3 regions of the Mesorhizobium sp. M0060 genome follow, and region 3 is predicted to be linked to each of the others. Evidence: predicted binding sites of a transcription regulator. Region 3 holds the regulator's gene; each other region holds the start of a gene.

Region 1 (10,003 bases), on a different contig from region 3:
CACTTCGGGAACAAAGATGGTCGCCTTGTGGCCGAGTCGCATGGCGGCATAGGCGACGGCGGCGCCGTGATTGCCGCCGGATGCGGCGACGACGCCAGCTGCGGGAACCGGCCGTTCGAGGAGATTGGTGAACGCACCACGCGCCTTGAACGAGCCGGAATGCTGCAGGCACTCGAGCTTCAGGTCGATGCTGAGAGGCGGACGGCCGAAATCGGCCATGTCGACACGCAGCACCGGCGTGTGGCGCACGAAGGGCCGGATGCGGGGTTCTATCGCCGCAATGCGCTCGCGGGTGATCGTGTGGCCGTGCAGCATGCTTCGCCCCCAGAGTTGACATTCAGAGTTGACATTAATTAGTAACTTGGCAAAGTGCCTAAATGCAAGAGGTCGACGTCTTCAAAGCGATCGCCAACGAGCGCAGGCTGCAGATCCTCGATTGGCTGAAGGACCCGCGCGCGCATTTTCCGCCGCAGACGGACGGCGATCTGGTCGAGGACGGCGTCTGCGCGCTGCTGATCGCGGAAAAGCTGGGGATCACCCAGGCAACGCTCAGCGAGCATATGCGCGTGCTGACCCAAGCAGGGCTTTTGCGTAGCAAGCGCATCAAGCAGTGGATATTCTATCGCCGGAACGAGGACAGGATCGCCGAGACCAGGGCACTTATTCAGCACCGGCTGTAGCGTTCAGCACCGGCTGTAGCGTTGCAGGCGATCCATTTTTGTTTGACCACGATCGTTTCCGAAAACCGGTTCCCAGTTTTCGGGGTCATGATCTATTTCAACCAGTCAGGCACCGAATCCAGCCCGATCAGCTCGTCGTAGGTCTGGCGCGGGCGCACGACGTGGAAGCGGTCGCCGTCGACCAGCACTTCCGGCACCAGTAGGCGGGTGTTGTAGGTGCCGGCCTGGACGGCGCCATAAGCGCCGGCGGTGGCGACAGCGATCAGGTCGCCGGCCTTCAGCCGGGGCAAGTCGCGGTCGAGGCCGAGATAGTCGCCGGTTTCGCAGACCGGGCCGACCACGTCGACCTTCATGCGCGGTGCTGCGGCCGGCTGCTGCAGCACCGGCTTGATGTCGTGGAAAGCATCGTAAAGCGTTGGCCGGATCAGGTCGTTCATCGCGGCATCGACGACGAGGAAGTTCTTGGCGTCGCCCTCCTTCACGAAGATCACCTCCGAGACCAGGATGCCGGCATTGCCGACGATCATCCGGCCCGGCTCGAACATTACCTTCAGCCCGAGCTTGGCGACATGCTTCCTGACGATCTGGGCATAGGCATCGGGCAAAGGCGGCGGGTTGTTGTCGACCCGGTAGGGAATGCCGAGGCCACCACCGACATCGATATGCTCGATGGCATGACCGTCGGCGCGCAAGGCGCCGACCAGCTCCACCAGCAGGGCGAAGGCGTCGTCGAAGGGCTGCAATTCGGTGATCTGGCTGCCGATATGGGTATCGATGCCGGTGATCTTGATGCCGGGCAACTCAGCCGCGCTGGCATAGACCTTTCGCGCCTGCTGCCAGGGAATGCCGAACTTGTTCTCGGCCTTCCCAGTCGAAATCTTCTTGTGCGTCCTGGCGTCGACATCTGGGTTGATGCGCAGGGAGATCGGCGCGATCTTGCCCAGTGCGGTGGCGCGGGCCGACAGCAGCTCCAGCTCCGGTTCGGATTCGACGTTGAAACAGAGAATGCCGGCCGAGAGCGCAAAATCCATTTCGCGCGCAGTCTTGCCGACGCCCGAAAACAGGATCTTGCTTGCCGGAATGCCGGCGGCCAAAGCGCGGCGCAGTTCGCCTTCCGAGACCACGTCGGCGCCGGCGCCGAGCCTGGCCAGCACCTTTAGCACGGCCTGATTGGAATTCGCCTTCATGGCATAGCAGACGAGGGCGTCGAGCCCGGCAAAAGCTTCGGCGAAGACGCGAAAATGCCTGGTCAGCGTCGCCGTCGAATAACAATAGAACGGCGTGCCGACGCTGGCGGCGATATCTGATATCGCCACGTCCTCAGCATGCAGTGCGCCGTCGCGGTAGTCGAAATGGTTCACGAGATTGGTCCGAAAAATCAGAGCAGCGGGTCGAGGATGAATTTCTTGTCCTCGACAGGTTTTTCCGGCTCCGGCGGCAGAGGTTGCTTGGCCTTCTCGGCGTCCTTGCGCGCCTGCACGGCTGCTGCGTAGGGCGTATCGAGCGCAGCCTTCCTGCCGCAGGCCGCAACGGTGGCGATTACTGCCAGCAGCGTCAGCGTCACCAAAATCCTGCTTCCGGTCATCGTGCCATCCGTCCGAAACTGTTGCCCGCAGCCGCTTCTAGCCGAGTTTTGCGGCCATTGCACCCCGCGTCTTACGCCTTGGCGAGCCGCTTTTTCCAGTAGCGGATCTGTTTGCGCACCTCGGACGGCGCGGTGCCGCCGAAGCTGGTGCGGCTCTTTACCGAGTTCTGCACGGCCAGAACTGAAAACACGTCCGCCGTGACGCCTGGGTGAATGGACTGCAGATCCTCCAGCGAAAGCCTATCGAGCCCGATCTTCTTGTCCTCGGCCAGCGCCACCGCCCGGCCAGTGATATGGTGCGCCTCGCGGAACGGCAGGCCGAGCGTGCGCACCAGCCAGTCGGCGAGGTCGGTCGCGGTCGAATAGCCGGCGCCGGCGGCCTTTTTCATCGCGACAGTGTTCACCGTCATGTCGCGCACCATGCCGGTCATCGCCGCCAGCATCAGGTCGAGCGTCTCGGCCGCGTCGAATACGGATTCCTTGTCTTCCTGCATGTCCTTGCCGTAGGTCAGCGGCATGCCCTTCATCACCGTGAGCAATCCGACCAGATGGCCGGTGACGCGGCCGGTCTTGCCGCGCACCAGTTCGGCAGCGTCGGGGTTCTTCTTCTGCGGCATGATCGAAGAGCCTGTGGAGAAGCTGTCCGACAGCCTGACGAAGCCAAATTGCGGCGTCGACCAGATGATGATCTCTTCGGCCAGCCGCGACAGATGCGTCGCGCAGATCGCCGCCATCGCCAAGAACTCGAGCGCGAAATCGCGGTCCGAAACGCTGTCGAGCGAATTGCGCATCGGCTCGCGGAAGCCAAGCGACTTCGCCGTCTGGTGCCGGTCGATGGGAAAGCTGGTGCCGGCAAGCGCGGCCGCACCGAGCGGGCTTTCGTCCATCCGCTCGATCGCGTTGCGGACGCGAGACAGGTCGCGCGCAAACATCTCGACATAGGCCATGCAGTGGTGGCCGAAGGTCACCGGCTGCGCCGCCTGCATGTGGGTGAAGCCCGGCATCACCGTTGCGGCATGCTCCTCGGCCCGCTCCAGGAATGACGTGATCAGGCCCTTCAGCGCCTCGGCGACACGAAAGCATTCGTCCTTGACCCACAGCCTGAGGTCGACCGCCACCTGGTCGTTGCGCGAACGGGCGGTGTGCAGGCGGCCGGCGGCGGGGCCGATCAGCTCGGCCAGACGGGCCTCGACATTCATGTGGATGTCTTCCAGCCTGGTCGAGAACTCGAATGTGCCGGCCTCGATCTCTGCCAGAATCGTGTTCAGCCCGTGAGCGATTTTTTCTTGATCGGCCGCCGAAATAATGCCGGTTTGCGCCAGCATCTCGCTATGGGCGATCGAGCCGCGAATATCCTGCGCGTAGAGTTTGCGGTCGAACGAGATCGACGCGTTGATCGCTTCCATGATTGCGGCCGGACCCGAGGCAAAACGTCCGCCCCACATCTGATTGCTGGCCTTCTTGTCGCTCATCGCTATAACCCGTGCTCCGGAGCAGTTTTTGAAAAATGGCAGACGGCAATAGATTTTTCCCGGCTTTGCGTCTCATCCTCGCCGCTTTGGTTGCGGGCGTGCTGGCCGGCGCGGTCGCGGTATATGTCAGGGAAAGCGGTTCTGGCAACAACGCGCCCGCGCAAGTGGCTGTCGGCGGCGGCAAGGACGACCTTGCCTGCGCTGCCAAGACCGACCGTGCCAAGAAAATTGCCGCCGCTGCTACCGGCCAGGTTGCCGCGCTTTTGCCGGCGGATCCGCCGCTATCGCTGAAAAGCCTGGCCTTCAACGGCCCCGACGGCAAGCCGACGACGATCGCCGACCATGCCGGCAAAACGGTGCTGCTCAATCTGTGGGCGACATGGTGCGCACCTTGCCGCGCCGAAATGCCGGCGCTCGATGCGCTGCAGAAGGAGATGGGCAGCGATGCGTTTCAGGTTGTTGCTGTCAACGTCGATGCCGGCGACGATACCAAGCCGAAGAAGTTCCTCGAGGACACCGGCGTCAAGGCGCTCGGCTATTATCGCGATGCGACGATGGCGCTGTTCAACGACGTCAAGACGCGCGGCCTGGCGCTGGGCCTGCCGGTCACCATGCTGATCGACGCGGAAGGCTGCCTGATCGCGCACATGAACGGTCCGGCCGAATGGTCCGGGCCGGACGCCCGGCGGCTCGTCGAGACGGCGCTTCAGCCGGGATAGGCTCAGACCGTGCGCAGGCGCGGCTTCAGCACGGCAATGCTTGCATCGCGTCGGCTGGCGGTGCGGATTGCCGGAGCTGTCACGCCGGTCAGGTCGCCGAATGTCTCGATCGGAGCCGGCTTGCCGAGATGATAGCCTTGCCCGATCTCGCAACCCTCGGCGTCCAGGAACTGCAATTCGCCCGGCGTCTCGATGCCCTCCGCCAGGACCGGCAGGCCGAGACCGCGTCCAAGCCCCAGCACGGCGCGGACGATCGCCGCGAACTGGCCGTTCTTGTCGACCGATTTGATGAACGACCCGTCGATCTTGATCTTGTCGAAGGGAAACGCGCTAAGGTTGGATAGCGAAGAGTAGCCGGTGCCAAAATCGTCCATCGCCACATGCACGCCAAGCGCCTTGACCTGCCTCAAGGTTGCCAGCGCGCGCGGCATGTCCTTCACCAGGGCCGTTTCGGTGATCTCCAGTTCGAGCCTGATGGGTGCCAGGCCGGATCTCGCCAGGGCGTCGTGCACCTTGCGGCTGAAGTTCGGATTGTGAAGCTGCACGGCGGAGACGTTGACGGCGACCATCAGCGGGTTTGTCCAGCGAACAGCATCGTTACAAGCCGTCGTCAGCACCCAGTCGCCGATCTGGGCGATGGCGCCGCTGTCCTCGGCCATGGGGATGAAAACGGCCGGGGAAATATCACCCCGCTCCGGATGCTGCCAACGGACCAGGGCTTCGAAGCCGATCATCTTGCCGCTGCGAATCTCCTTCTGCGGCTGGTAGACGAGGTGGAACTCCTTGCGGGCGATCGCCTGGCGCAATTCATGCTCCATCACGCGCTTGTCGCGGGCCGCGGTGCCCATGGCTACCTCGAAAAACCGGTAAGTGTCCCTGCCCTCGGTCTTGGCGCGATGGAGTGCCGTATCGGCATGGCTGATCAGGCCGGCCTGGTCTTCGGCATCCAGCGGAAAGAAGGCGATGCCGATGCTGGCCGAGACAAGACCGTAGCCGACTGAAACTCTGTTTTCCTCCCGGATCGCAGCCAGCACATCCTCGGCTATGCGACCCGCGGCCAGTGGGTCGGGGAGGTTCGGAGCTATGATGGCAAATTCGTCGCCGCCGAGGCGCGCGAGCATCTGTCCGTGGCGCGGGATGCCGGAAATGCAGTGCGCCAGCTTCTGCAGCATGGCGTCGCCGGCGCTGTGGCCATAGAGGTCGTTGACTTGCTTGAACCGGTCGAGGTCAAGCAGCAGGAGCGCCAGATATCCATCCTTGCCGCTACGATCCATCGATGCGATTTCCGCTTCGAGCCGGGAAGAAAAGCTTCGGCGATTGGCAAGCCCGGTAAGTGGGTCGAAATGTGCGAGGCGGAGGATCTCTTCTTCCGCCTTTTTGCGCTCGCGGACGTCGCGAACGGCAAGCACTGTATGAGGCCTGCCGCAGTACGTGATCTTCCTGGCGATCAGCTCGACAGGAATTCTCGTGCCGTCGCTGCCCCTCAATTTCGCTTCCTGCGCCTGCTCGCCGAAGCCGGATATATCGGCTGTGCTCCGTTCGTCGAAAAGGTCGCCGAGCTGCATCGTGTTCAGGGTGGCTGTCGCCGTGCCCGTCAGTTTCGCCATGCTGTCATTGGCGCTGACGATGCGGGTGCCATCGCAAACGATCAGACCTTCGACAGCGGCATTGGCGAGATCGTGCATGCGATCGGCCTCGAGCTTCTGGCCGCGAAAACGCAGGTCGATCCACAGGGCGGCGCCCGACAGCACAAGGATTACCAGGCTGGCGACTGCTGCGGCAAACGCCTGGGAAACGGGGTCGATTGAATGTTCGGATATTTCAATCGAGGAATCCGGAAAGATCGACACTGCGGCCATCGCGATGAAATGCAAGCTGCAGATCGCCAGCGTCAAAAGCACGGCGCCGCCGAGCGTCGCGAGCGCGGATGGGCGGCGCAAGACGACAAGAAGCGCCACTGCCGCGAGCGTCCCGCCGGCCAGAAGCGATATCGCGACAAGGGGCAGGTTCCACACGATCCGGCCTTCCACCTCGAATGCCGCCATGCCGATGTAGTGCATCGTCGCGATGGCGCCACCGAGAATGGCGCCGCCGACGAGGAAATGGTCGATGCCGCGGCGCAAGGTGGCAACCCACATCCCAAGCGCGGTCAGGATGACGGCGGCGGCAAGCGAAAAGGCGGATAATCCCGGATTGTATGCGTTTGGTATTCCCGGCGTAAACGCAGTCATGGCGATGAAATGCGTCGCCCATATGCCGAACCCGGTCGAAGTTGCGGCGATCATCAGCCAGACAAGCCGATTTCGGTCGGTCGATCGGCCGACATGCTTAAGGAGATTAACTGCTGAGAAGCAGGAAATGCCGCAGACGAGGGCGGCAAGTGCGACCAGTCTCAGGTCGTGCTGACTTACAATACAGTTATAGACCGTCAGCATCCTGGGTTCACTCGGTCTGCCAAAAAAACAGGGGAGGTGTGACTGATTAGCCCTTGGAGATTTTAACGAATGGTTAACCCGCGGGTCATGAGGCGGGTCTTTTCGGGGGAAACCAGACAAGTGCATGCCGCTCTGCCGAGAGGGGCGGTGGTGCAGTCCCCTGACGCCGCGCTTTCGGTAGCGAGCGCACTTTAGTCGGAAACGATGTTCATTGATCCGCAACAAAACCGTTGTCCGATTGTCATCAGCGCCACATATTGGCTTTGCGGAAGCGCCCCTTTCGCCAATGACAAACGGGAGATGAAACATGAAGTTCTTCGGCTTCGCGGCCGGTATTGCCGCCACCTTGACCCTGCTTTCCACCACCTCCGCCTTCGCCGTCACGCAGATCAGCTGGTGGCACGCCATGACCGGTGCCAACGCCGAGGTCGTCGACAAGATCTCCAAGGATTTCAACGCCAGCCAGAGCGACTATGAGCTCGTTCCGGTGTTCAAGGGCACCTATCCGGAGACGCTGAATGCGGGCATAGCGGCCTTCCGCGCCGGACAGGCGCCCGATATCCTCCAGGTGTTCGACGTCGGTACCGGCGTGATGATGGCGGCCGAGGGTGCGATCAAACCGGCGGCCGATGTGCTGACCAGTGCTGGGATGACCTTCGACAAGAGCCAGTATCTGCCCGGCATCGTCGGCTATTATTCGAAGCCGGACGGCACCATGCTGTCCTTCCCCTACAACTCCTCCTCGCCGATCCTCTACTACAACAAGGACATCTTCCAGAAGGCCGGCCTCGACGTGAACAGCCCGCCCAAGACCTGGAACGAGGTGTGGGAAGCTGCCAAGAAGATCAAAACGAGCGGCGCCGCCCCTTGCGGCTACACCTCGACCTGGCTGACCTGGATCCATCTGGAGAATTTCGCAGCGTGGAATGACGTGCCTTGGGCTACCCAGCAGAATGGCCTGGCCGGAGGTGATGTCGAACTCAAGATCAATGCGCCGATTTTCGTCAACCACTTCCAGGCGCTCGCTGACTTGGCCAAGGACGGCACATTCAAGTATGGCGGACGCACCTCCGAAGCCAAGCAGATATTCCTCGCCGGCGAATGCGGCATCTTCACCGAATCGTCAGGCGGCCTCGGCGACATCGTCAAGTCCGGCATGAACTATGGCATCGGCCAGCTTCCCTACGATACCGACGCCAAGGGCGCACCACAGAACACCACGCCGGGCGGTGCCAGCCTGTGGGTGTTCGGCAACAAGTCGGACGAGGAATACAAGGGCGTCGCGGCCTTCTTTGCCTATCTGTCCAAGACAGATGTGCAGGAATATCTGCACCAGAAGTCGGGATACCTGCCAGTGACGCTTGCGGCATACGAGGCGACTAAGAAATCAGGCTTCTATGACAAACACCCCGGCCGCGAGACACCCATCCTGCAGATGACGGGCAAGGCGCCGACCGACAACTCGAAGGGCGTGCGCCTGCCGAATCTGCCGCAGGTGCGTGATATCCAGAACGAGGAGCTCGAGAAGATGCTGGCCGGCCAGCAAACCGCTCAGCAGGCGCTCGACAATGCGGTCACGCGCGGCAACGCCGCGATCAAGGAAGCGCTGGAGAACTGACGGGATTATCTCGGTTAGTCGGTTGGAATATCGCCCACGCGAGCTCGCGTGGGCGATACCTGAATAGCGAGGGAAATCAGCCTGTCTCCACGCGTCGTCTTTCCCAACAAGATCCTGCCCTACCTGCTGGTGGCGCCACAACTCGCCATAACACTGGTTTTCTTCTATTGGCCGGCCGGTCAGGCGCTTTACCAGTCGATGCTCAGGCAAGACCCGTTCGGGCTGAGGAGCCGGTTTGTCTGGTTTGCCAATTTCCGGAAGGTGCTGGCCGATCCGGCCTACCTCAACTCGATCAAGGTCACGGTGGTGTTCTCTCTTGCGACCGCGATCGTTGCCATGGTTGTGGCCCTGCTGCTCGCGGTCATGGCCGAGAAGGCCGTGCGCGGCAAAGGCCTCTACCGCACACTGTTGATATGGCCATATGCCGTGGCGCCGGCGATTGCCGGCATGCTGTGGCTTTTTCTGTTCAATCCTTCGATCGGGTCGTTGGCTTATTTGCTGAGAAGCCTCGGCATCGCGTGGGATCCGCTGCTCAACGGCACCCACGCCATGATCCTGCTGGTGTCGGCGGCTGCCTGGAAGCAGATCAGTTACAATTTCCTGTTCTTCGTTGCCGGCCTGCAGGCGGTGCCGAAAACGCTGATCGAGGCGGCGGCCATGGATGGCGCCGGCGAGACCAAGCGCTTCTGGACTATCGTCTTCCCGCTGCTTGCGCCGACAACCTTTTTCCTGCTGGTCGTCAACACGGTCTATGCCCTGTTCGACACGTTCGGCATCGTTCATGCCGTCACCGGCGGCGGGCCGGGCAAGACGACCGAGACGCTGGTCTACAAGGTCTACAATGACGGCTTCGTCAATCTGATCCTCGGCGATTCGGCGGCGCAGTCGGTCATCCTGATGGCCATCGTCATTGCGCTTACTGCTATCCAGTTCCGCTACGTGGAACGCAAAGTCCATTACGGTTGAGGGCAGCGATGATCGGCCAGTCCCCGCTCCGCACCTTCATCGCCCATGCCGTGCTCATCCTTGGCATATTGATCGTGGCTTTTCCGATCTACTACACCTTCGTTGCCTCGACACACACGCTGCAAACGATCCTCAGGCCGCCGCTGCCGCTCTTGCCCGGCGACCAGCTCTGGAACAACTACAGCGAGGCGCTGTTCGGCGGTATTGGTCGCATCGGCGGTGTCAGCGTCGGCAGACTGCTCCTCAACACCACGATCATGGCGCTCGGCGTTGCGGTGGGAAAGATCTTCATCTCGATCCTGTCGGCCTACGCGATCGTGTTCTTCCGCTTTCCGCTGCGCATGACCTTCTTCTGGTTGATCTTCATCACCTTGATGCTTCCGGTCGAGGTGCGCATCCTGCCGACCTACAAGGTGATGGTCGATCTCGGCATGATCGACACCTATGCCGGCCTGATCATCCCTTTGATCGCTTCGGCCACCGCGACGCTGCTGTTTCGCCAGTTTTTCATGACCATACCGGGCGAAT
Region 2 (10,003 bases), on a different contig from region 3:
ATGGCGGGCCGGCGGCTCCTGTCCGAAATAATCCTTGAACGCCGCGTCATAAAGCGCCGTTTCATGGCCGAACATGGCGATGGTGAAGGTCTGGTTGACGAAGGTCAGCCAGTCGAGGTCGCCCTGCCGGAGTGCGGCACCATAAAGCATCGAGAACCAGCTCTTGCCGGCATCGAAGTATTTGTCCGGATTGCGCGAGGCGAGCCAGCGGACCGTTGACAGATCGACGGCGGCGGCGTCGACGCGCTTCGATTCCAGCGCCTGCAGCACGTTGGCCTGCGTGTCTATCTGCATTACCTGCGCCTCGGGCAGGACGATACGCACGTTTGCCTCGGCATCGACGTTCTGCAGGATGGAAATCCGGGTCGCCGAACCGGCGGCAAGCAGCTTGTCGAAGGTCTTGTTTTCGGCGTTCGGAAGGGTCAGCAAGGCGATGCCCTCGACGTAGTAGGGCCGGGAGAAGTGGATCAGCTGCGAGCGCTGGGCGGTCATGGTCATGAACTGTATGGTGATGTCGACCTTGTTGGTGGTCACGTTTGGAATGCGCTGAGCCGGATCCTGCATGACGAATTCGACCTTGGTCGGGTCGTCGAAAAGCCCCTTGGCAAGGATGCGCCCCATGGTGATGTCCATGCCGACCAGCTCGCCAGCGTCGTTCTCGAAGTGCCAAGGCGCGTTGGTGCTGCCGGTGCCGACGATCACCTTGCCGCGCTCGAGAACGGTGCGCAGCAGGCTGTCGGGCGCCGCCTGGGCTGCCGCTTTCTGAACATCGACCGCTGTTGCCGCGCTCATCACTCCGGCCGTTGCAAGCCCGGCCATTCCCAGTTTCAGAAATTCACGCCTTTTGGATGTGTCGTTCACGGCGACCTCCTTTCGTGTTGTGTTCCCCTTTGGACCAGCAGTGCATGCATCGATTGCAACTGACGTCATTGTCCCTTACAAGAGACGCCTGTACTCTGTACAAGACAGATTAACATCAGGAATCGATAATGCAAGATGGCAATGCCTTGGCCGCTCGACCGGATGTCGGTCTGGACGAAGACAAGAATTCGGGCTCTCGGGAGAAGGGTCTCAACCGGGTCCTCCAGATTTTGGAGTTTCTTCACGCGACCCAGCGCGCGATCGGCATTGGCGATCTTGCCAAAGGGGTGAATGCGCCGCGTTCGACGACCTATACGCTCGTGCGCTCGCTGGTCGACGCAGGCCTGCTGGAAATGGCCGGAGACGGCAATCGGGTCTATTTCGGAAAGAAGCTTTATCTCTACGGAATGGATTATGTACGGGGCAACGACCTGCTCAGGCGAGGGCGCCAGGAAGTCGACCATTTGTCGCGCGAGACCGGCGAGACCTCGGAACTGTGCATGCTGCAAAGCGGCCGTTACACCATCGTCCATTCAAGCCCGGGAACGAGGCCATTCCGGATCAGCTCGGCGACGGGGTTGCAGATACCGCTTCCCTGGACCGCTTCCGGAAGGCTGCTCCTCGCCGGCTTCGAAAGGGCAGCGATCGAAGACATGGTCTCCGAGGACGATCTCGTGCTGCCCGACGGCCGCCGGTTGCAGCTCGACGATTTCATAACCGATATCGCCGTCGCCAAGTCGGCGGGCTACTGCGTCACCTCCGGCCTCATCGATGCTTACACGAAATGCCTGGCCGCGCCGGTCTTTTCAGCACCGGGCAAGATCGAGGCGACGATGTGCCTGGTGGTTCCCATCGATACCTCGACCGAGAAGACCGATGATCTGATAGCACTGTTGCGCGACCGTGCCGCACGGCTTTCGATCGCGGCATAAGCCGCCTGATCAGAAGCCAGCGGCGGGTTCGTTCAAGCGATAATGTCTGGAATGATCTTGTCTTCCAGCGCCATCAGCCTGTCCTTCAGGAAAAGCTTCTTTTTCTTCATGCGCTGGATCTGCAGCGGGTCGCAATTCATGGCGATCATCGCATTGATGGCCGCGTCGAAATCGGCGTGTTCCTGCTTCAGTCGGGAATATTCGAGGCGGATATCTGCCTGTTCCTGATCGGACATTTTTACCGTCTGCACGTCTGCGGCGCCCAAACTATGGGCCTGATTGGGCGGGGCCAGCGTCTCTTGCACCGGCGCGCAGCCCATATCACATTTCATATTGTCGTGGAATGCTACCACGCAGCATTCGACATCGGCGCGCGATGGTGGCACACTGTCATTATGCCGTCACAGAAGCGAGCCTGCGGTGGACGTTGCCTTGACGGCTGCAATCGAGGAAACCATGAAAGGGAGAACCAATCATGTCTCTTGCATCCCATCTTGATGAGCTGCAGCGGAAACACGGCGATATCGAGCGCGAAATCGACGATGCGATGACCCATCCATCGGTCGACGACCTCGAAATCGTGAATCTCAAGCGGCGCAAGCTGGCACTCAAGGACGAGATTGAAAAACTGAAGGCGAAACCGACGACGCACTGAAGCCCTTCCAAGACTAGCCGCGCCGCCCGGCGCGATCTCTTTCCGGTGGCATATCTTTATGCTGCCGGAAACGGCTGTGGATTTGCGGCAAGCCGTCGTCTTGTCATTACCGATTTGCTAGGCCTGCGCGCCACTCGCCATTGACAAGCCATCTTTGCTCCTCCACCTCATGCCCGGACCTTCAAGATAAAGGCAGCCGGCATGACCGGATATTTTTCCTCACCCTTCCCGCGCCGCAGGTCGGTCGGTGTCGACGTCGGCGGCGTGATGGTCGGTGGCGGCGCGCCGGTCGTCGTCCAGTCGATGACCAACACCGACACGGCCGATGTCGACCAAACGATCGCGCAGGTGGCGGCGCTGCATCGCGCCGGCTCCGAGATCGTGCGCATCACCGTCGACCGCGACGAAAGTGCTGCCGCCGTGCCGGCCATCCGCGAGCGGCTGGAACGGCTAGGCATCGACGTGCCGCTCGTCGGCGATTTCCATTATATCGGCCACAAGCTCTTGGCCGATCATCCGGCCTGCGCCGAGGCCTTGGCCAAATACCGCATCAACCCGGGCAATGTCGGTTTCAAGGACAAGAAAGACCGGCAGTTCGCGGCGATCGTCGAGATGGCGATCAAATACGACAAACCGGTGCGCATCGGCGTCAATTGGGGCTCGCTCGACCAGGAGCTTCTGACCCGGCTGATGGACGACAACCAGGCCCAAGGCTTTCCGCTGACCGCGCAGGAGGTGACGCGCGAGGCAATCGTGCAGTCGGCGATCCTGTCGGCCGAAATGGCTGAAGAGATCGGCCTTGTCCGCGAAAAAATCATCCTGTCGGCCAAGGTCAGCGGCGTGCAGGATCTGATTGCCGTCTATACCGAACTTGCCACGCGTTCCAACCATGCGCTGCACCTCGGCCTGACAGAGGCGGGCATGGGCTCGAAAGGCATTGTCGCATCATCGGCTGCGATGGGCATCCTGCTCCAGCAAGGCATCGGCGACACCATCCGCATCTCGCTGACGCCGGAGCCGAACGGCGACCGCACGCGCGAGGTGCAGGTGTCGCAGGAGCTGTTGCAGACCATGGGCTTCCGGCAGTTCGTGCCGATCGTCGCCGCCTGTCCGGGTTGCGGCCGCACGACCTCGACCGTGTTCCAGGAGCTTGCCCAGAACATCCAGGCCGACCTGCGCAAGAACATGCCGGTGTGGCGCGAACAATATCCCGGCGTCGAGAACCTCAAGGTCGCGGTGATGGGTTGCATCGTCAACGGTCCGGGCGAGTCCAAACATGCCGATATCGGCATTTCGCTGCCCGGCACTGGCGAGACGCCGACCGCCCCGGTGTTCGTCGACGGCAAGAAGGCGGCGACGCTGCGCGGCCCATCGATTGCCGCGGATTTCGAGAAGATGGTCGCCGATTATATCGAACGGCGGTTTGGGCAACACGACAAGGCCGCGGCGGAGTAGTTCAATGCGGCGTTTGCTGGGCGCGGCGCTGGTTCTCATTTGCGGGCTGGTCTGGGCGACAGCCGTTCAGGCCGATCCACCACGGCCCGCCAAAAAGAAGCTGATCGACCAGGTTTGCAATCTGATCGAGGCCCATGCAGACCAGAACGGCTTGCCCAAGGATTTCTTTGCCCGGCTGATCTGGAAGGAAAGCCGTTTCGATCCCAATGCGGTCAGCCCGGTCGGCGCCGAAGGCATTGCCCAGTTCATGCCGGGCACCGCCAAGATACGCGGCCTCACCAATTCGTTCGATATCGAGCAGGCGATCCCGGCCTCGGCAAAATATCTCGCCGAACTGAAGACCGGCTTTGGCAATCTGGGCCTCGCCGCAGCCGCCTACAATGCCGGCGAGACCCGAGTGTCGCGCTGGCTGAATTCCGGCGGCTTCTTGCCGATGGAGACCGAAAGCTACGTCCTGGACGTCATGGGCGAGCCGGCCGACAGGTTCACTGATGCCGCGTATGCCGGCGTCATCCGGCCGCTCGACAAGAAGGCGAGCTTCGCTGCCGCCTGCCGCAAGCTGCCGGTGATCATGTCCAGAACCGTGCCGATGTCGTCGATCAACATCAAGCCATGGGGCGTGCAGGTGGCCGGCAATTTCCGCCGCGCCGCGGCGCTCAATCAGTGGAGCACTGTGAAACGCCGGTTTCCAGCCTTGCTCAGCGGTCGCAATCCGGTGGTCAGCCGGGTGCGCACACCGATCGGCAGGCGCGGCATCTACGCGGTGCGGATCGGCGCCGACACCAAAGTCAAGGCCGACGATATCTGCGAGAAGCTGCAGAGCGTCGGCGGCGCATGCATTGTGGTGCGCAACCGGTAAAGCCATATGTCGGCGCTTCGTCGGATCTGGAAGCTGGAAACATGGCCGCCAAGATCATCCTTCTTAACGACCGGACACGCCTTCCAGGTGTTTCTGACGTCAGAAGTTCGAGCGGCGGTGCTTCGCACCATTGCTGCCCATCTCGCTCCCGGTGGGCGCTTCATCTTCGAGACGCGAATCATATTTTCCGTGAACCCTTAGGCAGGTCTTGCATCGTCGTCGATGCGGGGTAAGGTCCCCGCGATTTTTCGCGAAAGGGATCAGCATGGCCGGCTTCAAGACACTCGACGACATCGGCGATATCAGCGGCAAGCGTGTGCTGGTGCGTGTCGACCTCAACGTTCCCGTCACTGACGGCAAGGTCACCGACGCCACCCGCATCGAGCGCATTGCACCGACCATCGCCGAGCTGTCCGGCAAGGGCGCCAAGGTCATCCTGCTTGCGCATTTCGGCCGTCCCAAAGATGGACCGGCGCCGGAATTCTCGCTCGAGCCGATCGCCAAGGCGACGGCGGACGTGCTCGGCCGCCCGGTCGGCTTTGCCCCCGACTGCATCGGCGACAAGGCCGCGAGCGCCGTCGCCGCCATGGACAGCGGCGATGTGCTTCTGCTCGAGAACACCCGCTTCTACAAGGCCGAGGAGAAGAACGACCCGGCCTTCACCGAAAAGCTCGCCGCTAACGGCGACATCTTCGTCAACGACGCCTTCTCCGCTGCGCACCGCGCCCATTCGTCGACGGAAGGACTGGCGCATGTGTTGCCGGCTTTCGCCGGGCGCACCATGCAGGCCGAGCTCGACGCGTTGGAAAAGGGCCTCGGCAATCCCGTCCGCCCGGTTGTCGCCATCGTCGGCGGGGCCAAGGTCTCGACCAAGATCGACCTGTTGATGAACCTCGTGAAGAAGGTCGACGCGTTGGTCATCGGCGGCGGCATGGCCAATACGTTTCTCGCGGCACGCGGCACCGACGTAGGGAAATCGCTCTGCGAGCATGATCTCGCGACCACCGCCAAGCAGATCATGATCGAGGCGGCTGAGGCCGGCTGCGCCATCATCCTGCCCGTCGACGGCGTCGTCGCCCGGGAGTTCAAGGCCGGCGCCGCCAGCGAGACCGTCGCCATAGCCGACGTGCCGGCCGACGGCATGATCCTCGATGTCGGCGCGAAGACCGTGAAAACCATTGCCGAATGGATCGACCGTGCCGCGACGCTGGTCTGGAACGGGCCGCTCGGCGCCTTCGAGATCGAGCCGTTCGACCATGCGACGGTGGCGACGGCCAGGCACGCGGCGGCGCGCACCAAGGCCGGCAGACTGGTCTCGGTCGCCGGTGGCGGTGATACGGTGGCGGCGCTCAACCATGCCGGCGTCGCCGACGACTTCACCTATGTCTCGACGGCCGGCGGCGCTTTCCTGGAATGGATGGAAGGCAAGCCCTTACCCGGCGTCGACGTCTTGAAGCGCTGATTGCCTCGGCAACAACGCTGCGAATGAAGGTTCCTTCGACTTTCAATCGATTCGCGCTTCCCCGACGAAATCGTTCGACTTGAACCTGCGTTGCTCTAGTGGTCTGCTGGAGACGGACAAACCGTTTCAGGAGAAGCACGATGAGCGAACGTCTCGAGGATATTGCCGCCGCGATGGTGGCCGACGGCAAGGGCCTGCTGGCCGCCGACGAGAGCTCCGGCACCATCAAGAAGCGCTTCGACGTCATCGGCGTCGAGTCGACCGCCGACAGCCGCCGCGACTATCGCGAGATGATGTTCCGCGCCAGCGATGCGATGACCAAATATATTTCCGGCGTCATCCTCTATGACGAGACCATCCACCAGAATGCCGCCGACGGCACGCCGCTGGTCGACATCATCAAGGCTTCGGGCGCCATCCCCGGCATCAAGGTCGATGCCGGCGCCAAGCCTCTGGCAGGCTTCCCCGGCGACACCATCACCGAGGGCCTCGACGGCCTGCGCGAACGCCTCGCCGAGTACTACAAGCTCGGCGCCCGCTTCGCCAAATGGCGCGCGGTGATCGACATCGATGTTGCCAAGGGGGTGCCTTCCGCCACCTCGATCGGCTCGAACGCCCATGCGCTCGCCCGTTACGCCGCGCTCTGCCAGGAGGCTGGCATCGTGCCGATCGTCGAGCCGGAGGTGCTGATGGACGGCGCCCACGACATCGATATCTGCTACGAGATCAGCAAGGCAACGCTGACAAAGCTGTACACCGAGCTCTATGCGGCTCGCGTCGTCCTCGAAGGCACCATCCTGAAACCGAACATGATCCTCGCAGGCAAGAAATCGGGCAAGGTCAGCAGCCCCGACGAAGTCGCCGAAAAGACGATAAAACTGTTCCGCGAGACGGTGCCGGCCGCGATTGGAGGCATCGCCTTCCTGTCGGGCGGACAAACGGACGAGCAGGCGACCGCCAACCTCAATGCCATCAACGCCATCGGCCCGCATCCTTGGACGCTGACCTTCTCCTACGGCCGCGCCTTGCAGGCCGCCCCGCAGAAGGCCTGGAGCGGCAAGGCGGCAAATGTCGCCGCCGCCCAGGCCGCCTTCGCCCATCGTGCCCACATGAACCATTTGGCAGCGCTTGGACAATGGCAGCCGACGCTGGAGCAAGCCGCCTGACCGAATCCGTCTTGGTTCCTCGATCCCGGGCCGCGTGCCCGGGTTTTGTTCGAAAGCAGCAAGGGCTGCAATTACTTGCAACTAAATGCAGCTCTGTGTCGGCATGCGTCGCTGCCGAACGTCCTCCGTGAAAAGAGGAGCAGACCTATGCCGAACAACAAGACCGTGTCGCAGGAAGACTGGTTTCAGGCGCACAAGGCACATCTAGCGCGCGAAAAAGAATTGACGCGCTTTCGCGATCGCATCGCCGCCGAACGTCGCGAATTGCCGTGGCTGAAGATCCGCAAGGACTACGTCTTCGAGACCGAGCAAGGGCCAAAGAAACTGCCCGACCTGTTTGGCGGCAACAGCCAGCTGATCGTCTACCATTTCATGTTCGGGCCGGGCGCCGATTATCGTTGCGAGGGTTGCTCGTTCCTTGCCGACCACATCGATGGCGCCAACCAGCATCTCAGGCATCACGATGTCTCACTTGTCGTGGTGGCGCGGGCGCCATTGGCCGAATTGCTGCCCTACAAGCAGCGCATGGGCTGGAAATTCGACTGGGTGTCGTCCTACGCCTCGGATTTCAACTTCGACATGCAGGTTTCATTCACCGACAAGCAGATCGCAGCCGGCGACACGACCTACAATTTCGAGCGGCGTGCGCGGCAATCGAAGGATCTTCCCGGCACCAGCGTGTTCTATCGCGACGAGAAAGGCGACATCTTCCTGACCTTCGTCTCGCGCTCCAGGGGCGGCGATCCGCTGATCGGCGCCTATCACTATCTCGACTTGACACCGAAAGGTCGCAACGAAACCGGCCCACATCATAGTCTTGGTGACTGGGTGCGGCTGCATGACGAATATGAAGACCGGTCCGGGACGCATGACTGCTGCCATTGAGGCGACAGGCTGTCGCTGCAAGGTCGTTCACCTTCAGTGCAACATGCGCTAAGTGCTGTTCGCTATGCCCTAAAGGGACTTGCCATGCGGCGCTTTCCGACCCTTCTCACCTGGCTCGCCTTTCCGGTCTATGTCTGGCAAGGGCTTGGCGTGCGTCGCCGCACCACCCGCATGCTGCCGGCACAAGGTCCGGTCATCCACGAGATATCAGGCCAGGCGCCGGCAATTTCGCTTCTGGTGCTTGGTGATTCCTCCGCCGCATCGGTTGGCATCGGCCATTCCGAAAACGGATTGGCTGCGCAACTGGCCGTTCTGATTGCGCAACGCACCGGCCGCGCCGTGCGCTGGCGGGCAGCCGGCTTCAACTCGGCAACCTCAGGCCAGATCCGCGACCATGTGCTGCCCAATCTGTCGGCCGATCCGTGGACGCACATCGTGCTCGCCATCGGCACCAACGACGCCAAGAATTTTCATTCGGTACCGCGCTTCAAGCGCGATTTTGGCGGCCTGCTTTACGCACTGCGCGCCAAATGGCCGGAGGCGCGCGTCGTGTGGTCGCCGGTGCTGGAGTTCACCCGGGCGCCGGCAATGCCGCCGCTGCTCGGCAAGATCCTCGAAATCCGCGCCGTCGAGATGAACCGGATGGGCGAGCGTCTTTGCCTCGAGCGCGGCGCGATACCGGCACCCCGCCTGCCGATCACCGATGCCGAGGCCGGCTTTGCGTCGGATGGATTTCATGCTTCGGAAGCCGGCTACCGAGCCTGGGCGGAACATCTGGTCGGCTTGGTGCTCGCCAACGAACCCGGCGTCGCGTAATGGGCCGTCGGCACTACGTCCAATGCCCGAGCACCGCCGTTATCGAAATCGCCGCCATCGCCAGCAGCGCCAGCTTCCAGAAATCGCTGCGCCGCTTCAGCCCCAGCCAGCCGAGCGGCTTGATGAGCTGGATGACCATCATGGCGATGATGACGAGCGCGAGAAGTTTCGACATGCAGCCTTTGATCAGCATCGCGGCTGGCTGTCAAAGCGCTCCGGGATCGCCATCTTTCCATTGCGGCAAGCCTCTTTTTTCAGCGCTGCCTGATCACTTCGGCGGACAAATCGGAACGCCGGTCATGAGAGCCGCACCCTCCTGACAGACTGTTGTCAGCAGGGGTGTGCGATAGTGTCTCCATCGAAAGAGAGGAGACCAGCCATGAACGGTTTTACCATTCTGCGCAGCGTGCAGCACTATGTCGGCAAGATCCGGACGATGCGCAACGAGATCCGCACACAGCGTTTCATGAATACCCTGCCGGCGGACATCCGTAAGGACATTGGCTGGCCGGACATGTATGGCGACCGCCGCAATGGCGGCAATTGAGGCAGTCTTTTCTGCACGGCGTTTGGATGCGGCCCGGCGACGAGCTTAAGTGGGCATGCTGAAGCCTCCTGACAGGATGGTGTCAGGAGGCTCGTGCCATAGTGCGATGGCCGTCAGAGACGGACGGCCGAGAGGGCGATCGATGAAAAGCTGGAACGACAGGCTGAACACGCCTGGCATCAACGGCATAAAACCGTCGCCACGCGCCATGGCTGACGTCGTCGAAGGCCAACCGATGCTGGTTCCGACAGCTCGCCAAGTCGATGCATTCGTCCGCTCCATCCCCGAAGGCATGGCCATGGATGATTGCGCTTTGCGCACCGCGCTTGCCATCGAGCACGGTGCCGAGGTGACATGTCCGGTCA
Region 3 (10,003 bases):
CACGTTCAGACCGTCCTCACGAAAGTCGCGCCTGATCGTACCGCGTAATTCGCGCGTGACGTTGAGATCGATCAGTCTGGTTCCAAAACCGCTCTTTGCCGGTGTCTTGAGCTTTTTCTGCCCGGCCTCACGCCAGTTGAGGACCAGTGTGCGGACGCGTCCGCGGCCTTCGAGCGACCAGTCGACCTTGAGCGCCCAGCCGCCCTTGAGGGTGTTGGCCGAATTGCCGGCTTCGCCATATTTTAACGCGTTCGTCGCCAGTTCGTGAAAGACGAGGCCGAGCGCCTGCGTCGTCTTCTCGTCGAGAAGAACCTCCGGTCCCGACAACAGCTCTTCGGGAAGCTCATTGCCGAACACTTGGCCGAGCTCGATGCGCAGCAGGTCGCCAAGATCGGCTTTCTGCCAGCGTGAGCGCGTCAGCATGTCCTGGGAAGCCGCCATTGCCTGCAGCCGGGCCGAGAAAGACGTCGAGAATTCCTGGACGTCGGCGGCGTGCGATGCTGTCTGGCGCGCGATTGCCAGCACCCGCGTGATCGAGTTCTTGATGCGATGCTTCATCTCCTGCAGCATCAGGTCTTTTTCCAGTAGGCTCTTCTCGGTCGTTTCGTGAAGCAGCGAGACCGCCTCATAGGCCCGCTCCTGATAGCGGGCCACCAGCGCGATGGCGCCGGCAAGCAGCAGGCCGAACAATCCCAGCATCACCGGAATGGCGCGCGAGGAAGGTTGCGAAAAAGCACTTGTCGGCCTGAACAGGACAGTCCACGGCCGGCCGGCAACAGTGATTTTGCGGGTGACCAGCAGCCTGTCGCCGAGGGCCGAAACAGGCGGCGTTTCCGACTGGAACAGCAGATTGTCGCTGTTCACCACGCCGTCGTAGACCTCGGTATTGACCGGCAACAGTGGCGCCCGGCTGAGCGCGGCCTGGAACAGGTCCCGGGAGCGGAAGGCCGCATAGAGGAAACCGGCAGTTGAGGATCTCGACGCGTTGACGGCGTCCGGCGCGGTTTCGACATTAAGCCGGACGAAGACGAAGAACCCGGTGAAGGTCTGCGCGGCACCCGTTTCCTTGCCGAGCTGCGCAAGCCCGCTGGCATGCTGCTGGTCGTCGGCCAACGCTTTTTCGATCGCCTCGCGCCGCACCGGCTGGGTGAACATGTCGTAGCCGATGCTGGATTTGTTGGACGGATCCAGCGGCTCGAACAGCACGATGGGCGTACGCCAGGGCAAGTTCGTGTCGGGATAGATCGCATGGCTTGCGCCGTGGTCGTGCAGGATGTCGCGCTCGACCGCCGCGTCGTTTTCAGTTTTCGCCAGGCGGAGGAAGCCGATGCCGCGCAGGCCGGCGAAATTATTGTCGATGTCGAGTGCGTTGAAGAAAGCCTTGAACTCGCCTTGCGAGATACCGCCATTGCGCGCATCGAACAGCGCCTGGGTCGAGCGCAGCAGCGACAGGTCCAGGTCGATGCGGCTTTCGATCCGGTTGAGCGCGTCGTCTGCCGTCGCCTCGAATTTTATGCGGGCCGCTTCCTGGGTGGCAAAATAGGCAAAACCCGCCATCGTCAGGCTGATCAGCGCGACGGCGATGAAAGCGACGGTCGGAAAGAGCTTTTTCAATTGCTGATACGGGCCATGGAAGGTTCTTTATGGGCAAGTCCCGGCGTCAACACAATGGCGAGGCCAAAGCATGGTGACGACTGGCACATTACGCCGCATTTGATTAGCCGGCTAATTCTTGTTCAAGCGGCGATCTTCAGGGCCCCCGGGCCCGGTATGGCGCCGGGCGGGCATTTGCCGAGAATGATCATGCCGAGCACCTCGTCCTGGGTGACGTCGGTTGTGCGCGCCGTGCCGACAACCCGACCGTTCTTCATGACGCAGACGCGGTCGGCAAGCTCGAACACGTCGTGAATGTCGTGGCTGATCAGGAAGATGCCGATGCCGTCGGCCTTGAGCTGCTTGACCAGTTCGCCGACCTGCGCAGTTTCTTGCGGCCCCAGTGCCGCCGTCGGCTCGTCCATGATCAGGATGCGGGCGTTGAACAGGATGGCGCGGGCGATCGCAACCGACTGCCGCTGGCCGCCCGAAAGCCTTATTACCGGCTCCTTGAAGCGTTGGAAACGCGGATTGAGCCTGCCCATCACCTTGCGCGCCTCGGCCTCCATGGCGACGTCGTCGAGCGTACCCCAGCCGGTCATCAGCTCGCGGCCGAGAAACAGGTTGGCGGCCGCGTCGACATTGTCGGCCAGCGCCAGCGTCTGGTAGATCGTCTCGATGCCGTACTTTTTGGCGTCGCGCGGGTTGGAGATCGAAGCCTCCTCGCCGTTGACGAAAATCTGGCCCGCATCGCGCTTGTAGGCGCCAGACAAGATTTTTATCAACGTCGATTTGCCGGCACCGTTATGGCCGAGCAAAGCCATCACCTCGCCCGGGAAAAGATCGACCGAGGCATCGTCGACGGCGCGAATGCCGCCGAAGGCGATGGAAATGTTGCGCATCTCGATCAGCGGCGTGCCCGTGGGAGCGGTCTTGTCTGCCATGCTCGTTCCTCCTCCCTATAGATCTTGCTTGAGCATGATCTTGTCCGAACCGAAGGTCAGCGGCAGCAAAAACCGGTTTCCACTTTTCGCTGACGCGGATCTTCGGTTCGGGATCATGCTCAGACCCGTTTGCGATAGACGGTATCGAGCCACACCGCGACCACCAGCACGGCGCCGACAACGATGCTCTGCAGCGGCGAATCGATGCCGAGCAGCACCATGCCGGATTGCAGCGACTGCATCAGAAGCGCGCCGAGCATGGCGCCGAGCACCGTGCCGGAGCCGCCGGCGAGCGACGTGCCGCCGATCACGGCCGCCGCGATGACCAGGAGCTCGTCCAGGGTCCCCAGCGCATTGGTCGACGCGTTGAGGCGGGCCGATGCGATCGCCGCACTGATCGCGGCCAGCACGCCCATGATCATGAACACCTTCATGGTCACCCAGCGTGTGTTGATGCCGGCGAGATTGGCAGCCTCCGGATTGCCGCCGATGGCGAAGACATAGCGGCCGAAACGGGTGCGCCTGGTGATGAAGGTCATGACAATGCCCGCGGCCACGGCCATCAGCACCGGTATGGCGATGCCGTGGGCGATGAACAACCCGCCCTCGGGAATGGTGATGCCGTTCTGCTGGGCATATTGGCGTACGATGCCGACCGGCCAAGGATAGGAATTGGCGATCCAGACGGCGCCAAGGATGGCGGCGCAGGCTATCACGCCGAGCAAGGTTTCCGCCCAGACAGGGCGCAGCGGGAACTTGAACCGCTTGCGCTGCGAGCGGCCGTTGAAGAGCACGAAGGCAACGGCCGCGCAGGCGACGACACCGACGATCCAGCTCCAGGTGGCGCCGATCGAGCCGCGTGGTCCGCCGCCCATCAGCTGGAAGGTCCTGTCCAGCGGCGCAACGGTGCGCCCGCTGGTAATCAGCCATGCCATGCCGCGCCAGATCAGCAATCCGCCGAGCGTCACGATGAAGGCAGGAACCTCGAGATAGGCGATGATGAAACCCTGAAACGCTCCGATAGCCAGGCCGAGCACCAGGCCGGCGGCCAGTGCAATGACCCACAGCCAGGGGCTGCCAAGCTGAAACCCCATGACGCGGACGAGGAATTCGGCCTGCGCCACGCCCATCACCATGCCGATCACGCCTTCCACCGAACCGACGGAAAGATCGATGTTGCGCATCACGATGACCAGCACCATGCCTGTCGCCATGATCGCCACCGAGGAGGTCTGCACGGAAAGGTTCCAGAGATTGCGCGGCGTCAGGAAGAGCCCGCCTGACAATATGTGGATCCCGACCCAGATGACCAGCAGCGCGCCGACCATGCCGAGCATGCGCGTGTCGAGTTCGGTTGCCTTGAGAAATCGGGCAACGACGCCGAGCTCGGATTCACGCGCCCGGTCTGCGGTCGAGCTGTCGACCGGCGTGTTGGAAGTCGTGTCGGTCATGATGTTTCTCCCGCCGGGTTGCCGTCTGCCGCGGATGCCGGAAGCAGCCTAGAAGTTATCCGCCGGAAGCGGAAAAACAATTCTTCTTGAAAAAACGCCGCGGCGAGCAGCCGCGGCGTTCGGACTTCTCGGAAACGTCGGATCAGTTGCAGACCGGAACAGTGCCCGCCGCCACGCCGGCGCAGACTTCTTCTTTCTTGATCCAGCCGGCGTCGATGACGACGTTGAGGTTGTCCTTGGTGATGGCGACCGGGGTCAGGAACAGCGACTTGACGGTGTTGCCGCCGGGCGTGGTGAAATCCTTAACGCCCGCAACGTCGGTCATCTGCTTGCCGTCGGCCAGTTGCGAGGCGATCTCGGCGGCGTTCTTGCCGAGCTCGCGCGCGTCCTTCCACACCGACACGGTCTGTGTGCCGAGCGCGATGCGGTTCAGCGCGGCGTGGTCGCCGTCCTGGCCCGAGACCGGAACGGATCCGGCCAGCCCTTGCGCCGTCAGCGCGGCGACGACGCCGCCGGCGGTGCCGTCATTGGCGGCGACTACGGCATCGACCTTGTTGTCGTTCGCGGTCAGGAACTGTTCCATGTTCTTCTGGGCGTTGGCCGGCAGCCAGCCGTCGGTATAGGCCTCGCCGACATTCTTGATCTTGCCGCTGTCGATGGCGTCCTTCAGCACTTCCATCGAACCGGCAAACAGGAAATCGGCATTCGGATCGGCGCCCGAGCCCTTGATGAAGACGTAGTTGCCTTCCGGCTTCACCTTGAACACTTCGCGGGCCTGCATGCGGCCGACCTCCTTGTTGTCGAAGGTCAGGTAAAAGACGTCTTTGTTCTCGATCAGCCGGTCGTAGCCGACGACCGGAATACCTTCGTCCAGCGCCTTCTGCACAGCCGGCCCGATCGCCGAGGCGTCCTGCGCCAGGATGATCAGTGCGTTGGCACCCTGCGAGATCAGGCTCTCGACGTCGGTGAGCTGCTTGCCCGGGTTGGACTGTGCATCGGCGGAAATATACTTGTCGCCGGCGGCCTCGATGGCGGCCTTCATTGCGGCTTCGTCGGTCTTCCAGCGCTCCTCCTGGAAATTCGACCACGAAACGCCGATGACCTTGTCCTTAGCCTGCGCCACCGACGCGAGCGTCAGCGTCATGGCGACACCCGCCAGAATGGCGGTCGTGAATTTCTTCATCATATCCTCCCTGCGCCGCGTACGGCGTGACCAATTGGCCCAAAGACCAGCTAGAGGCGTTAATTTTTTCGAGCCTCGAAAAAATACTGACCCGATCTCCGGCTGCTGTCAACATCGATTCTGATGGATTTTGATGACTCTCCGAGTTTTTTCGAGTGTCGGAATAAACGATGACAGCGCCGCCGGCATCTGACACTATTTGCCTGTATCTGACACTATTTGTCGGACATTACCGACGGCTTCCGGTTCATGAGCGGCCGCGGCAACCGGGAGGAAAGCAAAACGATGTCGGTCGGAATCCGCCATGACGATTTGCGCCGGCGCAACCGGGCGATGGTGATCTCGGCGGTGCGCCGGGCCAGCCAGCCGTCGCGTACGGAGATCGCTGCAACCACCGGCCTCAGCCATTCGACCATATCGGCGATCTCCTCCGACCTGATACGGGAAGGCATCCTCGCCGAGAGCAAGGCAAACGAGCCCGTTTCGTTGAAACGCGGTCGTCCGCAGGTCGGCCTCGCCCTCAACCCGGAAGCGGCGGCGGTGCTGACCGTGGTGTTGTCGCTGAATTTCCTGTCGGCCGCCATCATCGACTATGCGGGACAGGTGGTCGTCGAGGAACAGCGCCGGCTGGACACGCTGACCATGCCGCGCGACGAGCTGATCCGCGAATGCATGGCCATCGTCCGGCGCCGGCTGGAAGATCCAGACCTTGACGTCCGCAGTGTCGCCCGCATCGCCCTGGCGATTCAGGGAATTACCGACTCCCCTGCACGCGCCATGCTGTGGTCGCCGATCACGCCGCAGACGGACATCGCCTTTGCCGACATGCTGGAAGACGAATTCGGCATCCCGGCCACGGTGGAGAACGATTGCAATATGATGGCGGTGGCTTTGCGCTGGCGCGATCCGGATCGCTATCGCGACGACTTCATCGCCATCCTGCTTTCGCACGGCATCGGCATGGGGCTGGTGCTGAAGGGCGAGCTGTTCACCGGCACGCATTCCTCGGGCGGCGAGTTTGGCCACATGATCCATCGTCCAGGCGGCGCGCTCTGCCGTTGCGGGCGGCGCGGCTGCATCGAGGCCTATGCAGGCAATTACGCCATCTGGCGCAACGCTACGGGGATGAGCGAAGACAGCAAACCGGTCGCCGACGTCAGCGACGCCGACATGCGCGCGTTGGCGGCCCGGGCCCGCGAGAAGGATGGGCCGGAACGCGAGGCCTACCGCAGGGCCGGCGAAGCGCTGGGTTTCGGTCTCGGCTCGTTGTTCGCGCTGATCGATCCAGCACCGGTCGCGATGGTCGGCGTCAGTGCCGCCGCCTTCGATCTGATCGAGCCGGCCTTGCGCAAGGCCATCGCCCAGACCGCCGGTGGCCAGCATTCGAGCTCGATCTCCTTCGACACCGAGCCGAACGAATTGCCGCTGATCCGCGAAGGCTGCGCGATGCGGGCGTTAAGCTTCGTCGACCAGGAGATTTTCGCGCCGGGCGCGCAAATGAGGCCCGGCATCAGAAAGAACGTAGCCTGACCAGGCAGGTCAATCTTCCCTGATCGCATAGCCGGCACCGCGGATGGTGCGGATGACATCCGGCATGCGGCCGTTATTGACGGCTTTGCGCAGCCGCCCGACATGCACGTCGACGGTGCGTTCGTCGATGTAGATCGTCTCGCCCCAGACATTATCGAGCAACTGGCTGCGCGAGAAGACGCGGCCGGGATGCCGCATCATGAATTCGAGCAGCCGGAATTCGGTCGGCCCGAGCCGGATTTCGCTCTTCTTGCGATAGACCCTGTGCGATTCGCGATCGAGCACGATGTCGCCGACCTTCAGCACGCTGGACAGCACTTCCGGCTTGGCGCGGCGCAGCAGCGCCTTGACCCTGGCCATGAATTCCGGTGTCGAAAACGGTTTGACCAGATAGTCGTCGGCGCCGGTCGAAAGACCGCGCACCCGGTCGCTCTCCTCGCCGCGCGCGGTCAGCATGATGATCGGCAGCCGCTCGGTTTCGGGGCGCACCCGCAACCGTCGGCAGAGCTCGATGCCGGAAACCGCTGGTATCATCCAGTCGAGCACCAGAAGATCGGGCACATTCTCCTGCAAACGGATCTCGGCTTCGTCGCCGCGTGTCACCACCTCGACCTGGTAGCCTTCGGATTCGAGATTGTAGCGGAGCAGCACACCCAACGGCTCCTCGTCCTCCACCACCATTATGCGTGGTGCGATCATCGGCTGGGCACCCCCATCATGTCACCGGTGCGGACATTGTCGTTTCGTCCTGCTTCGGACGATTGACAGGCAATTGCTCGCCGGTCAGCACATAATACGCATTTTCGGCGATGTTGGTGACATGGTCGCCGATCCGCTCCAGATTCTTGGCGCAGAACAGCAGATGCGTGCAAGCGGTGATGTTGCGCGGGTCTTCCATCATGTACGTCAACAGCTCGCGGAACACGGACGTGTATTTGACGTCGATGCGCTCGTCGGCGGCGCGTAGCTTGGCCAGCGCGGCCGCATCGCCGGCAGCATACTCCTCGATGACGCCCTGCACCTGGATGAGCACCAGCTGCGCCATCGCATCGATGGAATGCGATAGGTCGCGCGGCGTGACGCTGAGGCCGACCGCACTCACACGCTTGGCGATATTCTTGGCAAGGTCGCCGATGCGTTCGAGGTCGCCGGCCATGCGGATCGCCCCGACGACATGGCGCAGATCGTGGGCCATCGGCTGGCGCTTGGCGATCAGGGTGATGGCGCGGTCGTCCAGTTCGCGTTGACGCGCATCCATGATGGCGTCGTCCGAAACAACGCGCTGCGCCAGCGCATTGTCGGAATTCAACAGGGCCTTGGTCGCCCCGCCGACCATCGAACCGGCGAGGTCGGCCATGTCGCGGATCAGCTTGCTGATCTGCTCGAGATCCTCGTCGAAAGACGCGACTGTATGTTCGGCCATGATATTGTCCTCGTCTGCGTGATCGGCACCGCTCAGCCGAAGCGGCCGGTGATGTAGTCCTGCGTGCGCTTCTCGCGGGGCGACGTGAAGATCTTCTCGGTCCGGTCGAACTCGACCAGCTCACCCAGATACATGAAGGCAGTCTGGCGCGACACGCGCGCCGCCTGCTGCATGTTGTGAGTGACGATGACGATCGTGTAGTCGGCTTGCAATTCGTCGATCAGTTCCTCGATCTTGGCGGTCGACAGCGGGTCGAGGGCCGAGGCCGGTTCGTCGAGCAGAATGACTTCCGGCTTCACTGCCACGGTGCGGGCAATGCAGAGCCGCTGCTGCTGGCCGCCGGAGAGGCTCAAGCCGCTGGCGTTGAGCTTGTCCCTGACCTCGCCCCAAAGCGCGGCACGCTTCAACGCCTGTTCGACGCGGCCGTCCATCTCGGACTTGCCGAGATTCTCGTAGAGCCTGACGCCGAAGGCGATGTTCTCGTAGATCGACATGGGGAACGGCGTCGGCTTCTGGAACACCATGCCGATCTTGGTCCTGAGCAGGTTGAGATCCTGCGACCGGTCGAGAATGTTCTTGCCGTCGAGCAGGACCTGGCCCTCGGCTGTCTGTTTCGGGTAGAGCTCGTAGATGCGGTTGAAGACGCGCAGCAGCGTCGACTTCCCGCAGCCCGAAGGCCCGATGAAGGCCGTGACACTGCGCTCGGGCAGCGACAGGCTGATGTCCTTCAGCGCCTTGCTCTGGCCGTAGTAGAAGTTGAGGTTCTTGACCTCGATCTTCGTCTTCTCGGCGACCGTTTCGGTCATCGTCATGTCCGGGGACAACATCTGTGTCATCTGTCCTCTCTGCGTCCGGTAAGGCTGCGGGCGAGGATGCTCAAGCCCAGAACCGTCAGGGTGATTATGAGTGCGCCGGTCCACGCCAGCTGCTGCCATTCCTCGTAAGGGCTGAGAGCGAACTGGAAGATGGTCACCGGCAGGCTGGCCATCGGCGCGTTGATATTGCTGCTCCAGAACTGGTTGTTGAGCGCGGTGAAGAGCAGCGGCGCCGTCTCGCCGGAAATGCGTGCTATCGACAGCAATATGCCGGTGACGATGCCGGACAATGCGGCGCGGTAGGCGACCGAACGGATCACCACCCAGCGCGGCGCGCCGATCGCGGCGCCGGCTTCACGCAACGCGTTCGGCACCAGGTTGAGCATGTCTTCAGTAGTGCGCACGACCACCGGAATGACCAGGATGGCAAGCGCAACGGCGCCGGCAATCGCCGAGAAATGCCCCATTGGCCGCACCATCAATTCATAGACGAACAAGCCGATGATGATCGACGGCGCCGACAACAGGATGTCGTTGATGAAGCGGACGACGGTGGTGATGCGCGAAAAGCGTCCATACTCGGCCATGTAGGTGCCGGCCAGAACGCCGATTGGCGTGCCAACGATAACGGCGATGACCGTCATGACCAGGCTGCCGGCGATGGCGTTGAGCAGGCCGCCAGCTTCGCCCGGTGGTGGCGTCATCTCGGTGAAGACCGCGAGCGAAAGCCCGGCTGTGCCCTTATAGACCAACGCGCCGAGAATGAGCGCCAGCCAGGCAAGCCCGATGCCGGCGGCGACGACGCAAAGCGTCATCATCACCGAATTCCTGGCTTTGCGGCGGCTGTGGAGCGATGAGGATGTCGACATCGGTCAGGCTCCCGTACGGGCGTCGATCCGCATCAGCATATAGCGGGCGGCGGCAAGGATCAGGAAGGTGATGACAAACAGGATCAGGCCGAGCGAAACCAGCGAAGAGGTGTAGAGGTCGCCGTCGGCCTCGGTGAATTCGTTGGCGATGGTCGCCGAGATGGTCGTGCCCGGAGCGAACAGGGAGGCGCTGAT

What was found. The regulator PhoB, encoded in region 3, activates phosphate uptake and scavenging genes when phosphate is short. The targets are predictions, from matches to a motif close to TGTCATNNANCTGTCAT.
Region 1: the regulator PhoB is predicted to act here: its motif matches at 7,120-7,136, upstream of ugpB (sn-glycerol-3-phosphate ABC transporter substrate-binding protein UgpB).
Region 2: the regulator PhoB is predicted to act here: its motif matches at 2,182-2,198, upstream of NKJ94_RS02415 (YdcH family protein).

What each region holds. Positions count from the first base shown of each region.
Region 1 is NZ_JAMYUP010000033.1:28,694-38,696, forward strand. It holds gene NKJ94_RS25135 (threonine/serine dehydratase) at 1-315, opposite strand, end outside; gene NKJ94_RS25140 (ArsR/SmtB family transcription factor) at 378-680, shown strand; gene lysA (diaminopimelate decarboxylase) at 773-2,041, opposite strand; gene NKJ94_RS25150 (hypothetical protein) at 2,059-2,265, opposite strand; gene argH (argininosuccinate lyase) at 2,337-3,737, opposite strand; gene tlpA (thiol:disulfide interchange protein TlpA) at 3,773-4,456, shown strand; gene NKJ94_RS25165 (bifunctional diguanylate cyclase/phosphodiesterase) at 4,459-6,891, opposite strand; gene ugpB (sn-glycerol-3-phosphate ABC transporter substrate-binding protein UgpB) at 7,199-8,509, shown strand; gene ugpA (sn-glycerol-3-phosphate ABC transporter permease UgpA) at 8,591-9,475, shown strand; gene ugpE (sn-glycerol-3-phosphate ABC transporter permease UgpE) at 9,484-10,003, shown strand, end outside.
Region 2 is NZ_JAMYUP010000002.1:23,854-33,856, reverse strand. It holds gene NKJ94_RS02430 (transporter substrate-binding protein) at 1-861, opposite strand, end outside; gene NKJ94_RS02425 (IclR family transcriptional regulator) at 990-1,793, shown strand; gene NKJ94_RS02420 (YdcH family protein) at 1,826-2,029, opposite strand; gene NKJ94_RS02415 (YdcH family protein) at 2,269-2,448, shown strand; gene ispG (flavodoxin-dependent (E)-4-hydroxy-3-methylbut-2-enyl-diphosphate synthase) at 2,650-3,903, shown strand; gene NKJ94_RS02405 (lytic transglycosylase domain-containing protein) at 3,908-4,762, shown strand; gene NKJ94_RS02395 (phosphoglycerate kinase) at 5,028-6,224, shown strand; gene NKJ94_RS02390 (class I fructose-bisphosphate aldolase) at 6,365-7,390, shown strand; gene NKJ94_RS02385 (DUF899 domain-containing protein) at 7,538-8,275, shown strand; gene NKJ94_RS02380 (SGNH/GDSL hydrolase family protein) at 8,360-9,091, shown strand; gene NKJ94_RS02375 (hypothetical protein) at 9,105-9,266, opposite strand; gene NKJ94_RS02370 (hypothetical protein) at 9,471-9,638, shown strand; gene NKJ94_RS02365 (hypothetical protein) at 9,781-10,003, shown strand, end outside.
Region 3 is NZ_JAMYUP010000036.1:36,506-46,508, forward strand. It holds gene NKJ94_RS26150 (CHASE domain-containing protein) at 1-1,614, opposite strand, end outside; gene NKJ94_RS26155 (ATP-binding cassette domain-containing protein) at 1,737-2,537, opposite strand; gene NKJ94_RS26160 (sugar ABC transporter permease) at 2,657-3,988, opposite strand; gene xylF (D-xylose ABC transporter substrate-binding protein) at 4,131-5,171, opposite strand; gene NKJ94_RS26170 (ROK family protein) at 5,457-6,701, shown strand; gene phoB (phosphate regulon transcriptional regulator PhoB) at 6,711-7,400, opposite strand; gene phoU (phosphate signaling complex protein PhoU) at 7,417-8,124, opposite strand; gene pstB (phosphate ABC transporter ATP-binding protein PstB) at 8,157-8,960, opposite strand; gene pstA (phosphate ABC transporter permease PstA) at 8,957-9,808, opposite strand; gene pstC (phosphate ABC transporter permease subunit PstC) at 9,812-10,003, opposite strand, start outside.